3 regions of the Bacillus sp. mrc49 genome follow, and region 3 is predicted to be linked to each of the others. Evidence: riboswitches for the same ligand, from Rfam matches in the RefSeq annotation. Region 3 holds a riboswitch; each other region holds the start of a gene.
What was found. Region 3 has a riboswitch for preQ1 ahead of queF (preQ(1) synthase). Riboswitches for the same ligand answer to the same signal wherever they lie in the genome.
Positions count from the first base shown of each region.

Region 1: it holds a riboswitch for preQ1, as region 3 does, so the genes downstream of both, CVN76_RS15175 (VUT family protein) here and queF (preQ(1) synthase) in region 3, are expected to answer to the same signal.
Region 2: it holds a riboswitch for preQ1, as region 3 does, so the genes downstream of both, queC (7-cyano-7-deazaguanine synthase QueC) here and queF (preQ(1) synthase) in region 3, are expected to answer to the same signal.

Region 1 is NZ_PHNG01000694.1:42,294-46,987, forward strand. It holds gene CVN76_RS15165 (alpha/beta hydrolase) at 137-877, opposite strand; gene CVN76_RS15170 (PadR family transcriptional regulator) at 1,187-1,507, shown strand; gene CVN76_RS31045 (hypothetical protein) at 1,659-1,808, opposite strand; gene CVN76_RS15175 (VUT family protein) at 1,830-2,372, opposite strand; PreQ1 riboswitch class I at 2,424-2,466, opposite strand; gene CVN76_RS15180 (SRPBCC family protein) at 2,643-3,083, shown strand; gene CVN76_RS15185 (HD domain-containing protein) at 3,093-4,082, opposite strand; gene CVN76_RS15190 (hypothetical protein) at 4,105-4,404, opposite strand; gene CVN76_RS15195 (hypothetical protein) at 4,469-4,694, opposite strand, start outside.
Region 2 is NZ_PHNG01000694.1:47,809-54,140, reverse strand. It holds gene pgsB (poly-gamma-glutamate synthase PgsB) at 15-1,196, opposite strand; gene CVN76_RS15220 (hypothetical protein) at 1,956-2,168, opposite strand; gene CVN76_RS32405 (methyl-accepting chemotaxis protein) at 2,595-3,413, opposite strand; partial or broken gene CVN76_RS32400 (CHASE3 domain-containing protein) at 3,534-4,274, opposite strand; PreQ1 riboswitch class I at 4,458-4,500, shown strand; gene queC (7-cyano-7-deazaguanine synthase QueC) at 4,556-5,233, shown strand; gene queD (6-carboxytetrahydropterin synthase QueD) at 5,220-5,690, shown strand; gene queE (7-carboxy-7-deazaguanine synthase QueE) at 5,683-6,332, shown strand, end outside.
Region 3 is NZ_PHNG01000788.1:43,132-49,463, forward strand. It holds gene qoxB (cytochrome aa3 quinol oxidase subunit I) at 1-1,502, opposite strand, end outside; gene qoxA (cytochrome aa3 quinol oxidase subunit II) at 1,560-2,486, opposite strand; gene CVN76_RS31260 (BA3454 family stress response protein) at 2,960-3,094, opposite strand; gene CVN76_RS25120 (DMT family transporter) at 3,363-4,199, opposite strand; PreQ1 riboswitch class I at 4,351-4,396, shown strand; gene queF (preQ(1) synthase) at 4,504-5,001, shown strand; partial or broken gene CVN76_RS25130 (amino acid kinase family protein) at 5,606-6,332, shown strand, end outside.

The DNA of each region.
Region 1 (4,694 bases), on a different contig from region 3:
GAAAAGATTTATGCCTTCTTCTGCCCTTGGTCGATTCTTTCACCGCTACTTAGCCCAAAGCAAAAAAAACCACCAAATTGGTGGCTTCATTTGACAGGGGTGCCCTGTTATACATAAAGATAAACCGAATCGCCAATTACCAAGGCAGTGTATTCAAGAACCGGTATACATCCTCATACACCTGTTCACGCTCTTTGCCCAATGTAATGATATGGCCAGATTTCTCATACCATATCAATGATTTATGCTGTGTATCCACTTCATTATATATAATAGATGCACTATTTCTGTAATCCGGGTCATCAAGACTTCCTTGTAACACAAGTGTAGGTGAAGTGATCAAATCCAGTTTATCGGCTGTATCATTAATCATATCAAGTGCTTCTTGTAAGGATGACATTGGCTCCTCTTTAAGCTTATCCATTTCAGCGGCAACTTGTTCTGCATCTTTGCCCTCAAACTTCTTATAAGCTTGTGCATAACTGAGCATCCGATTATTTAATCGGTCTACATCATTCCCTATTGTAGGGGCACACATGGAAACGACACCTGTTACAGGCAATTCAATTCCGACTTTTAATGAAAAGACACCGCCAAGGGAAATGCCTATAACGGCAATTTCTTCGTAGCCTTCATCCTTCAAGTATTGATACGCATTCTCTACATCTTCCCACCACTGCTTTGGACTCGTTTGAACAAGTTCCTCCGCAGGCAATCCATGTCCTCTATAAAGAGGTCCGTGGCAAGTATAATCGCGATCATGTAAGTATTTCCCCAATTTTTTCATATCCCCCGTACTTCCGGTAAACCCGTGAAGTAAAAGGACGGCTCTATTTCCACCTCTGTATGTGAATGACTCAGGTGCTTTCACTTTCATCTAACTAGGACCTTCTTTCTGCTCTTGTTGATAAATAGAATCTAAATGATTTTTAACAAAAAATCAATCAATACCCCTTGAGTAAGGTTTTCCCCTATCCCAATCCGTAATCTCATAGAACAATTCATAATTGGATATAGTAACCTTACACACTGCATACAACTCATTCGTTCCGAAGCACATTTTACTATGATTGAATTTATTTAGCAATCGTCATTTAACCATTTTTTAAAAGAAAAGTAAAATGAACCTTGTGATACGATGTACAACGCATTGCACTTTACTAAGAAAATCAGGAGGCTGGTTGCTTTGGATAAGGAATTAATGAAAGGAAGCATCGACCTCCTTTTACTATCACTCCTACAACAAAAAAAGCTCTACGGCTATGAAATGACAAAGATCTTGAAGGAAATGAGCATGGGAAAATATGAGATCGGCGAAGGTACCCTCTACCCCGCCCTCAAACGGATGGAAACAAAACAATTCATAAAAGGCCACTGGAAAGAGTCCGAATCCGGCCGCAGGAAATATTATTCCGTCACCGAAATGGGCCAACTTGAACTCGAACGGAAACGACAATGCTTTTCCCTCCTGGAATCCCTCATTCGAAAAACTTCAGAGAAATTTTGAACAATAAAAAATCACCGAACTGGCGCTTGACTCGCGAGTACTCGCAAATCAGGCGTGTCCTTATGGATGATGGCTTTTTGTCGAGTGTTCAGGCTGTTCACATGAGTTTAAGCACCATAAGAATAAGTAAATCCGCCATATAAAAAAGGGCCTAATTTGGCCCTTTTTCATCTATTTCTTTATGCTTGCGATAATTGGCGCAGGAGAGCTTCATGCATTCGCCTTGGACATGCGGACCGTATTTTTCACGAAAGGCTTCGAGGCAATAGCATCTGTCTTCTTTCTTTTTGGATCCATCCATCAAGCGTTTCACTCCTCCCATTTAACCGGAGACTACGCGCTTCTCCAGCCTGATATGGATTTGACCGAGCAGTACGGCACCGATCGACTGAATGATCGTTTTTACGATGATTTGACCGATGATCGCTGCTGGTACGGCTTCCCATGGCAGGATGTTGGCACCGAGTGGGCTTAGGCCGATCACGACAAAAAGCACCGAATCGAAAAAGCCTCCCACGATTCCGCTGTACAGCACCCTCCAGCTCATGGGCAACTTTAGCCGGGTATAAATTTCCGTGTCGGCCGTTTCAGCAACTACGAACGATAGTGCGGAAGCGAATACGATCAATAAAGTATCCCCTAATAGAAAGGATACACAGGCAGATAATATGAGTGCGATGATGATGCAAAAATAGGTTTTCGCCCGGCCGAATTTATTTTGGACCAGATCTCGAAAGATGAATGTTCCTCCAATCAGCAACGTCCCCATCGGTATGATGAACATACCAAAGTGTAATGGCATAAAAGCTGCTGTCACAACATTTGCCGTGACGATGGATACTAAATACAATAAAATTCTTAACATTTCTTACAATCTCCTCTTACAGAAAAAACAGCACCCCAAGAAAGAGCACTGTTCTCCTTAGTTTTTTTGAGAGGGTAGCTAGAACCTCTTCCGCCCGAGCGGATTATTATTTTCCTTTTTTATCGTAGCTTGAAAATGGTTGGAAATCAAGCAGTTTCCCGCGGTTAAAACTTTTATCAAAAAAAAGATATGGTACAATCGGGAAGAAAAGAAATGAAGCTTGTGTACGTCTGCATGGAAAATCATGACTCGAAAGGAAGTCGTTTTTGTATGGATACCCAGGTAACAACGAAATTCAAAATTGTCAAACCTAGCAATGATGTGTTCGAAGCTATCGTAAGTCCTGATAAAATCGGGAATTTTTGGTTCTCGACAAGTTCTGAAAGATGGGATCAAGGCAAAACGATTACATTGAAATATGAGGAATACGCGGCCGAGGTTATGATCACTGTACTAGAAATTGTTGAAAATAGGAAAATCGTATTTTCCTGGGGTAGGAATGATGAAGAAACGATTGTTACCATCCTTTTAGAAAAAGTGGATGATACAAATACGATCATCGAAGTGAACGAAAAAGGTTTGAAAGCGGATGACCCCGAGATCATTAACAAAATGATCGGCCAAAAAGAAGGCTGGGTATATACATTAACCTGTTTAAAGGGCTATCTGGAAAATGGCGTTCATACTTTAAGAGCGTCCATCCTTTTTTAACATATGGACTCAAGGATGGCTGTTCATCCTTGGGCCCATCACTTTTACATACATTCCTTTTGTAGCTTTTTGGTAAGCCCTGGTTCCCATGGCTTTCACTTTTTCCGATAGATTCGAGGCCCTCACCAATTGGTTTCCATGCATGACGGAGGGGTCGATCAGTCGCACTTTCGTTTTCCGATGGAGATCGTAGTCCGTTTGAACCTCATACAAGTTAACGTTCCCATGTATCCGTTTCAGCAAGTTTTTCAAGTCATCGTCTTCAATGGCCTGTAGCAAGAGCATGACTTCTTCATCTTCGCCAAGCAGGTCATCAAGGCCGATCAGCTTTTTATCCAAAGCCCATTTCAAGGTCCTGGCCAAGACATCATAGCCATAAATATTAAGCGGATCCATGAAAAAATCGATCACTTCGCCATAATACGTCTCCACGAACCATTCAGCAGCTTTAAGATCATCGAGGTACATGCTTCCGTCCACAATGATTATATGCTCCAGAAAGTCTGTTACGGATTCCAGCGTGATGTTTCCATAGTGATACATGTCGCGGAGGGTATAATCTACTCGATCGGCGCATAGCTCAGGTGCGGATCGTTCCAATACTTTCCATTCCGAATCGAAAATAGCTTCCAACTGAAATCCATATCGCTTCAGGATAAAGGGGATTTCGGAATCCATGATGATCTGTTCATATATTTTTTCATGATAATCTTCCTCTTCACAATCGAGAACGAAATCGATGACGTGCGAGAAGGCCGTGTGGGATACGTCATGCAGCAGCCCAGCAATCTGTTCCTCCAATGATCCGCCAAGCTTCATGATCAATAACATCACGCCAACGGAATGGTCAAATCGTGTCACATTCCACTTCTCATTCACTAAATAACTGGCTCCTCCCTGATGCACCCCCTTCAACCTTTGGACCGGTTTACTTAACATCAGCTCTTCAAGAACCCCCTCTACAACGCACTGTCCATAGATACTATCCGAAACGATCAAGATTCACTGCACTCCCTCTTCATTAGTCTAGATTGTGATCGGGTTCCTTCACGAAAATTATTTCCCCACTCTCCCCTTGCTTATATTGTTTTCTTGTCAATTCCCTTATCTGTTCCTCATCGTTCAAATCAATATCTTCTAGGTTGCCCTTATCCGCTTCATCACCATTGAGTATGAATTCATTTTTGATTACTCGATTTGCTGGATGAACGATAAACATGTCTTCTAGAGGATCAGTTTTTTTAAAAAAAAGGAGAGCGAATACAAAACAACCGGTCAATGCGATGATTATTGAAGATAATATGCCTACTTTCTTTTTCATTCATTCGTCCCTTCCATCCATATTTAACCATCCTTATTTTAATACAAATGGGTATGGTTGTATATTACAAATCGATAACGGATTCCCCTTTTTCGGTTACTGATACCTTCATATTGCCGATGAATTCATCATTAATAAAAATCTGTAAATCCCAGATGCCGGTTTCCGTAAAGGTCAAAATCGTGGTCGCCATGGAGGCAGGAACATCATTGCCCCCGCTTTTAAAGCTGACTGGCTGCGGCGTATACGTTTTAGGTAATTCTTCGATCGGCGTTTTACCATTGATCACT
Region 2 (6,332 bases), on a different contig from region 3:
AAGGTTCCTCCTACTTAACTCGCTTTTTGCTTTGTTTTAGATTTCATGAATGCTTCAATTAATGGTTCCGCTGCACCATGTATGTTACCGACACCGTATACGACGCGGTTTTTCATGGCTGGGCTGAGACGGGCGACGATTTCTTCCGTCGTCCAGTTTTCCAGATCCCAATACTCATTGGTATCCAATTTCCCTTGTTCGAATGCCCGGGTGATCGGTGATGTCGTTTCACCAATGGCAATGACGATGGTGGATTTTATGTAAGGCAATACATCTCTTGCAAACTGCTCGGTACGGTCCACGCGGTCGGGCCGGCAGTTCATGATGACGATAGGAGGTTCTGTGCTGTATCCAAACGTATTCACACGGTCCCAAATATTCAAAGTCGATGATGCGTCATTTGCAGCAAAACCATTTACAAAGTATGTAGGCTGGCCTGGATTCCCGAATTTGGTGATCCGCATGGCGCCTGGATCGGGATGTGCATTCAACATGCCGCGAAAGGCTGTTTTTTCATCGATGCCCAAAGCTTCCGCAACGGCCAAAGCGAGTGAGGCGTTATCCGGAAATACCATATAGTCGAATTCTCGCAGGAACTCTTCCGAGATTCTGGAATTATCAGCGACAATCACCTTTGTGTTGCGTTCCCTGGCAATATTTTTGAAAAAATCCAGATACTCACTTTCGATGGTTATTAAGTGACCATTATAGGGGATGGTAGCAGTGAATGCTTCGGCAACCTCATCCAAAGTCGGACCCATGACATCCATATGGTCTTCCAATACATTCACGATGACCCCGATATTGGCTTGAATCATTTTATTTTGGAAGATTAGTTGATAATCAGGCTGAACGGCCATACATTCACAAACTAGTGCTTCAGTGCCTAAATCAGCCACCTCCTTGACGACACGCCTTTGTTCGCCAATGTTCGGTCCCTCCGGGCGCCGTATGATCGGTTTTTCTTTGTCCGTAAACCAATAAATCATCCTTGCTGAGGTTCCGGTCGTTTTTCCTACTGTTTTATACTTGGCTTCTTGAATTACACCTGTTATCAGTCGCGTTACAGTCGATTTTCCGCGAATCCCATTCACATTCACTCTTACCGGAATGGAGTCGAGACGTTTCTGATGGCGCTTTTGTTCAACTAGGCCATAGCCAAGCAAAAAGATCGCACATATAAGTATTGGTGCCATTTTTTTACCCTCTCTTTTTTCACATATTTGATTTACTGAATACACACTACATGATTTTAAACTTAATAGGCAAGGGTCAATTATTCTATCGTAATATAGTTATTCTCATTTTTTGCAAATAAATGTATATAGAAGTGTAATAATATCTAATGGAAGGAATTGTTTTATGAGTCTAAAGATAGGGGAGTGAACTGGGGAATGCCTCGAATTTTTTACACTAAAATATGGTAGTTGTAATAGAAACACTATATTAAGAGAACAAATGTCAATAAATGAGTATTTGAACCCGATTCTTAATGACTATATTTATATAATAAATAGTCTTTAGGTGTGACCTTTATTACAGGTAGATAATTGTTTTTACCCATGTATTTGCTGCTTGTGTAACATTAATTATTCATTTGTCATTCAATGTAAGATATTGCGTCCATCGACTCAATTATTTAGACTGTTTTGAATATGTTTAAAGATGAGTAAAAGAACACAGCTCTTTTTTTACGGTTCTTCGGGTTTTTACACAATAAATACCGATTTGCATATTTTGTGAACCATTACCTGAAACATGAAAAATGCTAAAGTTAACCCATTTTTTAAAAAAATACCTAGTTTCTTCTATTAATATAGTGTTAATAGAAGAATCGAAAAATCAAAAAAGCCCAGAACTGAATCCTGAGCTTTTCGTTAAAATATTTTATTTAAATGGATTGTGGCTTGCGGATGAGATTATGATCTTATCGGAAAACTATGGAACAAATGTGGTTAACTGGATTTTTTTCTATCAGAAAACGCATGATGGGCGCCTTTTTTACCACCATCAATAACATATAGTTTAGGAGCTAATCTCTTTTTTGCTCCGTTTTCAGGATGGAGCTTCATATAATTTTCGTATTCTTTGCGAAAGAATTCGTCGGTTTCCCGTTCGAGTGCTTTCCTTTCGTTAAACTCTGCTACGAATCTGAATAGATGCTTCATATGAATTCCTCCTTGTGGGGTTAAAAGGTCTTAGTTTAATAGTAACATAAAACGGGTAGATATTAACCTTTTTTTACAATTTTGGAGAGAATAATGGATATTTATGATAGTAAAGTCTTTAAAAAGATAATGTGTGAGAGAACCTTGCATTTTCCCTAGTGGTTAGATATGCCTAGGTTTCGAAAAAAGGAAACGAAGGCATGGTTTCCTTTCTTTAATAGTAAAAAAATTCCTTTGGGTAAATATATTATACACTAAATATTCTGATAATGGAGCAAAATATTGATTCTTCCTTTCTATTGATAGAGAGTGCCACTAAATTTTTATTGTCTATAATGATTCATTCCCCGAAACGACGAAAGTAAAACAACCCCGCGATAGGGGAAAACGCCAATTCCCGCCTGCAAGTGACGGGAGTCGGCAATGTCATATCCTGAAATTCTTGACTTGTTCAATCAGTTGCGCCGCTGAAGATTCGAGCTCACCGGCATGGCTGGTGATTTCATCCATAGCCGAGCTGGATTGTTGAGCGGAGGCGGACACTTGCTCGATCCCTGCTGCGGACTGTTCTGAAACGGCTGCGATGTCTTCAATGGCCAGATTGATATTTTTACTATTAGTAGAGATATAGTTCAATTCATCTGTAATATGTTGGATTTTCGTACTCATGTCATCGACAGAATGATTGATCGTCTCAAAGGTTTGACCGGTACGGGTAATTTGTTTCGTTCCCTCATCGACCTGGGAATAACCATCTTCCAGGGAGCGGACGACGTTTTTTGAACCAGACTGTATAGTGCCTACGATTTCGGTAATATCCCCTACGGAATGGGTTACCTCTTCTGCAAGTTTTCGCACTTCATCCGCGACGACGGCAAAGCCTTTGCCATGTTCGCCAGCTCGGGCAGCTTCTATGGCAGCATTCAGGGCCAAGAGGTTGGTTTGATTGGATATATCCTTGATGACCTGAACGAGCTGCGAGATTTCCTGTGAACGAGAATCGAGCCCTTTCACCTGCTCGACGGCATCCTTGACGATGCTATCGACCGTTTTCATTTGCTGGACTGAACTGCGCATCAAAATGGTTCCTTCCTTTGTTAAGGTAAGGATTTCACTTGAACTCATGAATACAGCTGCCCCGTCAAGATGGGCCTGTTCGATCTTACCGGTGAAATCCTCCATCATGCGGACCATTTCCGTTGCCCGGTTGGCTTGTGACTCCGAACCTTCCGAAAGTTCATACATCGTGGTGGCGATCTGCTTACTGCCCTGCTGCCCTTCAAATGCTGATTGTGTCAGGCTTTGGCTTTGGGTGGAAACGGATTCGGATACAGCCAGTGTTTTTTCGATCGTATCACGGAGGTTTTTCTGCATTTGATTGGCAGATGCCGTTAATTCGCCGATTTCATCATTTGACTTATGTTCCAGCGGATCATGATCCAGCTCTCCGGCTGCCACTGATTTCATCCGATCCCTGATTTTAAGGAGGGGAGCGGTAATGAGCTGGGCAGTGACGATTGCGAGCAGAGTGCCAATGATGACGGAGGCAATGGAGATGATGATGCTAGTCATCTTGACCGATTTTCCGCTTGCCATGACGGTTTCGCCTGAAGCTTGAATCAATTCCTCCTGTTCCGAAGCGAGCCCCTTGAAGCCTTCCATTATATCGTTACTGATGGGTGACACTTCGTTTTTGAGGATCTCTTTAGCTCGTTCCGGATTTCCTTTTTCATATTGGGTGAATACCCGCTCGATAATCATCGTCCTCCAATCCACACTTTTTTCAATCAAATCCTTCGCTTCCTCCGAATCGCTCAAAGACAAAAGCTTCTCCTGGATTTTTTTGCTATCATCGGTATACTGTAAGAATTTTTCTTTATAACTTTCGTCGCCGTATAAAATGTAGGCTCTAGCGAATGCCGTTCGTTGGGAAAGATTATATAACAGTTTTTCGCTCTCGATCAGAAGCGGCAGTTCCTCTTCAATAATATTTTGCGAATGTTTCAGTGACTTGTTGCTGCTATAAATACTGAATGCTCCTAAGATGATACATAAAGATATGATGAGTGAAAATGCCGCCAATATCTTTCCTTTAATGCTTTTCAAATGAATGGACCCCTTTATCAATAAGTTTGTTCACTTATTTATCGGAAAAATGATGGAATATGTTAATTGGTTTGTCCGGAATACCAAGTTTCCCGTTAGGTCTGGTCACTCTATACAAACAACTTGATTTCTTCTCGTTTTCAAGTTACGATTGGGTTGGAAAATAGTATATTCCGCGTTAAGGCGGAAGAGGTTCTAGCTACCCTCTCAAAAAAACTAAGGAGAAACAGTACTCTATTCTTAGGGTGCTGTTTTTTTCCGTAAAAAGGAGTTTTATAGAAATGAAGAAGAAAGAAAAGGCAGTGGTAGTGTTTAGCGGAGGTCAGGACAGTACGACATGTTTGTTTTGGGCAATGGAGAGATTCGAGGAAGTCGAGGCAGTGACCTTCGATTATAATCAACGGCACAGCTTGGAAATCGAATGCGCCCAACAGATAGCGAAGGAGCTGGGCATCAACCATCATATCCTTGATATGTCGCTGCTGAACCAGCTGGCGCCCAATGCGCTGACGAGAAGTGACATTGCAGTGGAAGACGGGGAAGACGGCGAATTGCCATCAACATTCGTGCCGGGAAGGAATTTGCTGTTTCTTTCGTTTGCCGGGGTTCTGGCCAGCCAGATCGGGGCTAAACATATTGTCACAGGCGTCTGTGAAACGGATTTCAGCGGATATCCTGACTGTCGCGATGTTTTCATTAAATCGTTGAACGTAACCTTGAACTTGTCGATGGACCAGTCATTCGTAATCGATACGCCGCTTATGTGGCTGAATAAAGAAGAAACATGGGAGCTTGCCGATCAGCTTGGCGCGTTCGAATTTGTCCGCGAAAAGACGCTGACTTGCTATAATGGCGTCATATCTGACGGCTGTGGGGAATGTCCGGCATGTAAGCTGCGCAAAAAAGGGCTGGATGACTATGTAAGCAGACGGGAGGTCACTCATGATGTATGGTTTTAAAATCGTCGATAAGCTTCAAAAAATAGATGAAGATATACAGCGCAGCCAGCTGAACTATACAAAGAAGAGGGTCCTGGTCAGCAAGGAATTCACTTTTGACGCAGCACACCATTTGCACGACTATGAGGGAAAATGCAAGAATCTTCACGGTCACACCTACAAGGTCATCTTTGGATTGAGCGGATATACCGATTCTCGCGGTTTGATGATAGATTTCGGGGACATGAAGGAAATATGGAAAAATGAAATTGAAATCCACCTCGATCATCGTTATTTGAATGAAACGCTGCCGCCCATGAATACAACAGCCGAAAACATGGTTGTCTGGATCTATGAAAAAATGGCCGAAGCCCTCTCATTAAAGGATTATCAAGGTGCCAGAGTGGAATTTGTCCGTCTCTATGAAACACCGACAAGTTATGCTGAGGCGAGACGGGAGTGGATGGAAAGTGAGTAAACTCCCGGTTATGGAAATTTTCGGCCCGACCATCCAAGGTGAGGGAATGGTCATTGGCCAAAAGACGATGTTCGTTCGTACTGCTGGCTGCGATTATTCCTGTTCGTGGTGTGATTCGGCTTTTACCTGGGATGGATCAGGGAAGGAAGATACCGTCCAGATGACTGCAGAAGAAATTTGGGGCGAGCTGAAGCGAATTGGAGGCTCGGGTTTTTCCTTCGTGACCATATCTGGGGGGAATCCGGCACTTCTGAAAAATCTGAATGGCTTGATCGCCTTGCTGCACGAACACAAAATCAAAATCGGTGTCGAAACACAAGGAAGCCGTTGGCAGGACTGGTTTCTCGATATCGATGAACTGACGCTATCACCTAAGCCGCCGAGCTCGGGAATGAACACGGACTTTACGGTGCTCGATCAAATATTGGAGAAGCTTGCCGGCCGAAATCCCAACAACCATGTCTCATTGAAGATTGTCGTCTTTAATGAAGAAGATTATCAATATGCCAAACATGTACATGGGCGGTATCCTGGCATTCCTTTTTATCTGCAGGTCGGCAATGATGACAGCAGGACGGCGGATGATCAGCATCTGATCAGCGGATTATTGAAGAAATATGAAGAGCTAATCGATAAAGTGAT
Region 3 (6,332 bases):
CCAAGTGCACCGACGAATGAAAGCATGTTCAATGGACCATATCCTGTTGCTTCTGAATATGTGTACATACGACGTGCTTGACCATCCAAACCTGTGATGAACATAGGGAAGAATGTTACGTTAAATCCGACTACGATGAACCAGAAAGCCCATTTCCCAATTCTTTCGCTCAATTGGAAGTTGAAGATTTTTGGCCACCAGTACGTAAATCCAGCCAGTACGGCAAACACTGTACCCGGAATCAATACGTAGTGGAAATGCGCCACCAAGAACATTGTGTTGTGATATTGGTAATCGGCACTTGCCATTGCAAGCATGACACCCGTTACCCCACCGATCGTGAAGATCGGAATGAAAGCTAAAGAGTAAAGCATTGGAACGGTAAATTCGATTTTCCCTCTCCAAAGCGTGAATAACCAGTTAAAGATCTTGATTCCCGTCGGAACGGCAATCGCCATCGTCGTAATCGAGAAGATACCGTTAACCATTGCACCGTGACCCATCGTGAAGAAATGGTGAGCCCATACAACGAATGATAGAACGGAAATGGCAACCATAGAGACAACCATTGATTTATAACCATAAAGGTTACGACGTGCAAAAGTAGAAATGATCTCACTGTATATACCGAAGGCAGGCAAGATAACGATATAAACCTCAGGGTGTCCCCAAATCCAGAACAAGTTAGCCCAGAGCATATCCGATCCGCCGTTAGCCATTGTAAAGAAATTAGTTCCAAACAAACGGTCCATTGTCATTAACGCAAGTGCCACTGTCAAAACAGGGAAAGCGAAGACGATGATAAGGTTCGTGATAAGGATTGACCATGTGAACATCGGCATTTTCATCAATGTCATACCAGGTGCTCTCATTTTCAAAATTGTTACGATAAAGTTGATACCAGTCATTAATGTACCGATACCTGCGATTTGAATCGCTATTGCGTAATAGTTCATCCCAACGGATTCACTGAATTCGACACTCGCTAACGGGAAGTAAGCTGTCCAACCTGCATCAGGAGAACCACCGACTACGAACGAGATGTTGAATAACATCGCTCCCCAGAAGAACAACCAGAAAGAAACTGCGTTCAAACGAGGGAAAGCTACGTCACGTGCTCCAATTTGTAGAGGAGTGACGATATTCATTAAACCGATAATGAATGGCATGGCCATGAACAGGATCATAACGACCCCGTGTGTTGTGAAAATTTCATTGTAATGCTGACCATCCAACAATCCATTATCAGGTATTGCTGTTTGAGCACGCATCAATATTGCGTCGGCTCCACCACGGAAAAGCATAAGTAGTGCAGCGAGAATGTACATGATACCAATACGTTTATGGTCAACCGTTGTGAACCACTCGCGCCATAGGTAGCCCCACTTTTTAAAATAGGTTACGCCTACTAGTATTGCAAGTACTGTAACCGCGATTGCGATCTGTGAACCGACAATCATAGGGGAGCTGTGTGGTACGGCAAATCTATCAAAGTAATCCATACTCTTTGTGACTCCTTTCGAAAAGTTATTCTAAATAACTGCTTTTAATTTTAAATCTTAATGTTGATGCTCTGTTTCTGCTTCATCTGCTTTTTTTGAATCTTCGTGTTTTGAGTGTTCTGAGTGTTTAGATTCTCCATTGCCTGAAGCACCGTGATTGTGTTCAGGAGCAGGTCTGAAGTCAAGATGTGTTCCGTTGAATGTGTATTGTCCAACGTGACCTGGTTCCAATAGCTTATCAAATTCACTTTCCGTCAATTTCTTAGCGGTACCATGAATTTCATCAACCCACTTCGTGTATTCCTCTTCAGGCATTGCCTTGACATTGAAAGTATGCTCAGCGAAACCTGAACCACTGAAGTTGGCGTTTCTTCCCATATACTCACCAGGTGTTTCTGCTGCTAAGTGTAAAGTGTTGACCATGTCACTCATCGCATATTTTTGTCCGCCTAGCTGTGGAATCCAGAAGCTTGAGATTGGTCCGTAAGAATAAAGCTTAAATTCGATTGGTCGGTTTGTTGGTAAGAACAAGTAGTTTACTGTTTCGATATCCTCTTCTGGATAACTGAAATGCCACTTCCAATTTGAAGATGCAGCATAAATGATTAATGGTTCTTGATCTTCATATCCTTTTGGTGTAGCCTCGACTTCATTTGTCGAGCGAACACTGACAACGGAAAGGAATATGACGATAAGGATCGGAATGATTGTCCAGATCGCTTCGAGAACGTGACTTCCCTCCACGTGAGGTGGTACATAGTCATCGCTTGACTTGGAAGCGCGGTATTTAAATAACATAATTGCATAGAGAATGACAACGACTAAGACAATAACCAACATCGTCCAAATTGATATCATGATCACATTAGCTTGGTTTGCTGCTACAGGACCCTTTGGATCGAGTACAGCTAATGGGTTGTCGCAACCAGTTAGTACGGTGGCGATGGAAAAAATTATAGTTAATAAAGCCCATTTCATTTTCATATAGATACCCCTTTCTTTCTTTATTGGAAATTCTAAATAACAAGTTATTCAGAGTGAGTGTTACATTGTTCACAAACTGACGTCTCTATATTAGTATCATATATGGAAAAAAACAATCAAAAGTGACATATGTCACAAAAAGTTCATGAAGAGATAGTGAAAGAATGCGATATGAGCTTATTAGTTGGATATATAATAAGAAAAGAAGTATAATAGCGTATTAGTTTATTTCAATTTAAGGCTGTTTTCAATTGAAATTTGTTCTCAAAAGAACCGTTCGTGAATTGGTAAAATTTCAAGAAAATTACATTAGAATAATATTACATATGAAAGTGATGAATAAGACGAGGGTTATAAGGGTTTTATTTGTTTTTTAATATAAAAAGACACCGGATTACCGATCGAATAAATTGAGGAATTTAGGCCTAAAGGCAATAAAAAAAGCAGGTATCTAAAAACGATGCCTGCTTTTTTTATTCACTCCATTGCTTCTGGACTTGATGAAGGGCCTGTTGTAAAATTTGTTCCTGATTTGCACTAGGTTCCGTGAGGACGTTCGTTTGATAGGATTTCCCTTTATAATCAACTTTCACTGTAACTTTTACCATGATTCATTCTTCCTTTCTTGTCTTGTATACTTAGTTTAGCATGAGGGGAGTACACTTCATGTATACCCAGGGGAGTGGATTTCTCAAACATTTCGAAGGGAACGAGGTTGTATGACTTAATATTCATAATTATCTGATATTTTATGAAAATTGTCAATATTTTTATGAGGATTAGGACATTAAAAGTGAAGTTTCAGCGCCGGATAGTGAAAATCAGTCAAAAAAAATGAAAACGGCCCTGCTTTGTTTTGGAAGCAGGGTCGTTTCTTTATATTTTGGTTAAGATAATTCCAATCAAGGCTGCTAAAACACCGGCTATTTGATAGGACTTTAGTTTTTCCTTGAATAAATAACAACCGGCAAAAACCACGATTAAACAGTTCAGGCTCACCACGGGAAAAATGATGCTGGCAATTCCGGTATTTAAAGCGAAGAAATAACATACATAAGCAATGATGCTCAATAAGCCCACAAGAGAGCCGATTTTCACTTCGTTTAACTTGAGCTTTTCATTCTTCATGCCCGATGCCGCCATCAAATAAAGTGTTCCGCCGCCATACATCGATATCAGGATATCAAGTGAGTTCAGATGCAGGCGCGTGGTCGTTGTCATTAAGATCCCGAGTACACCAAATGAGAATATTGCAAATATTGTATGCATCATCCAGGGCAAATATTGATGATTGCCCTTGGCGTTAGGGGTATACTGAATGACAAGGGTGGCAAGGAGCATGCAGGCGATCCCGGTCCACTGCAACGAAGAAATATGTTCATGAAAAATGATCGCAGCACAAAGGATGGGGAAAATAGCATTGGCCGCAATCAACGGTGATGTCAAACTGGCCGGCCCTTTTTCAAATGCACTGCCCATTTGGATATTCCCGTTAGCATTAAGGATCCCAATTGCAGCTCCGAGCAAGATGGATAGCCAATTAGTCGTCAAACCATCCACAATTCCGCCATACATAAGTGCCATGATGAAGGCCGTAAAATAAAAGAAAAATTGGATATGTACCTTGGAGTAACCTTTTCCGCTGCTCCATTTGAAAATGCTGTTATTGATACCGAAACATATACTGGTGATGAGTGCTGCAAAAATCCACATTTGTATACTCTCTTCCTTCAGGTAGGATATCTTCAATTCCATTTTAAGTGGAATATAGGCAGGAATCAAACTCATTTTACAAGAGTTGGATTGACAGATGTGATATTTTTTTTTATATTTACTTTGACTATTACAAATATATTTCCCGATAATGGGAGAGGTTCATAGCATCACCCTCTTAAAAAAACTATGGCTTTGATATTTTTCGCGAATCAACCATATCTTTTTAGAGATATGGTTTTTTGTTATATAGAGGCCCATTTTATGAATCTCCCCCGACAAGCGTGGAAGAGGAGGACTTTTTATGTCTGGAAGAAAAGAAGAAGAATTAAAGGAAATTACATTACTTGGGAATCAAGGAACGAAATATACATTCGACTACGCTCCAGAAATTCTCGAGTCGTTCGATAACAAGCACCCTAACCGCGATTATTTCGTCAAATTCAATTGCCCGGAGTTCACTAGCTTATGTCCAATAACCGGACAACCGGACTTTGCAACCATATACATCAGCTATATTCCAAGCGTGAAGATGGTCGAGAGCAAGTCCTTGAAGCTTTATTTATTCTCATTCCGTAACCACGGCGATTTCCATGAAGATTGCATGAACATCATCATGAATGACCTCATTAAATTGATGGACCCGAAATATATTGAAGTCTGGGGCAAGTTCACACCGAGAGGCGGTATTTCCATCGATCCATACACAAACTATGGAAAACCAGGGACGAAGTATGAAGAAATGGCGCATTACCGCTTGATGAATCATGACTTATACCCTGAAACTGTAGATAATCGTTAAAAGGCAGAAAAAACAAAAGGGTTTCGAAAAACTTTCCTTCCGAAACCCTTTTGAATAGTATTGGTTCCCCCTTTAATCCACGCATTCAGGTGTTCATCCATATCGAAGAACCGCTAATCCTTCTTTTCGCTCCGCATTTTATCTAGTCCACATTCCTCAGATGATTCGCTTCTTCCTATATTGTTACCAACTGTGGCCGGCATCTTTTACTAATGATGAAAATGAATAAGAGGCTCCAGGACTGCCCCTTGATAAGCGAGTGCCAGCAGCGGAAAGCAACGGTCCAATTCCCCCCCACAGAACCATAGTCAATGGGTAATCTATCTTTTTTTCAAGCACAGCGGAATGAAACGTTCAAACTCCAAATTCTTCAAAGTGGAGAGTGGTGGAAACATCCAGATTTATTGCGAGGCTCATGGAGAAGGGGGAAACATACATATGCTTTTTTCCTTTATCTATCGTAGAGTTTCATTAGTGATTTGTCCTTTTTAAAAATACAAATGTCCTCCTATAATGGAATTATTACTTGATTGTTTCGTTGAAAAACGTAATAATAGGGAGAGTGAATGTTGACAGAATTTTTTTAATAATAGGGGATGTCGAGATGAAGGTTGCGAAGTTTGGCGGGAGTTCACTGGCGTCAGGTGAACAAATAAAGAAGGTATTCGAAATTGTGGCAGCAGATCCGGAGAGGAAGTTTGTCGTCGTTTCGGCCCCCGGGAAACGCAATTCCGATGATATAAAGGTGACGGATTTATTGATCGAGGCTGCAAAGCAGCAGCTGCGCGGGGATAATGGCGAACCTTTAATCGAAGATGTGGTCGCCCGTTATGGAAGTATCGCTAAGGAGCTGGATATATCCGAGGAAGTCATCACGGGGATCCGCGAAGATTTACAAGCACTGTTGCATGCAGATCAATCCAAGCCAAAGCGTTATTTGGATGCTTTAAAGGCAAGTGGCGAGGATAATAATGCGAAGCTGATTGCCGCCTATTTTCAAAGGCGGGGTGTCGAAGCGCAATATGTCAATCCGAAGAAAGCTGGCTTGATCGTATCGGATGAAGATGGATATACCCAGGTGCTGCCGGAATCGTATGATCGGTTATATGATCTGCGTGATGAGCCGGGAATCGTCGTATTTCCAGGGTTTTTCGGATATACGTTAGATGGTGATGTTTTAACGTTTTCAAGAAGCGGCTCTGACATTACGGGCTCGATTCTTGCAAATGGCGTCAAAGCCGAATTGTATGAAAACTTTACCGATGTGGATGCCGTATATGCGGTTAATCCAAATGTGGTATCCAATCCGAAGGGGATCAGGGAATTAACGT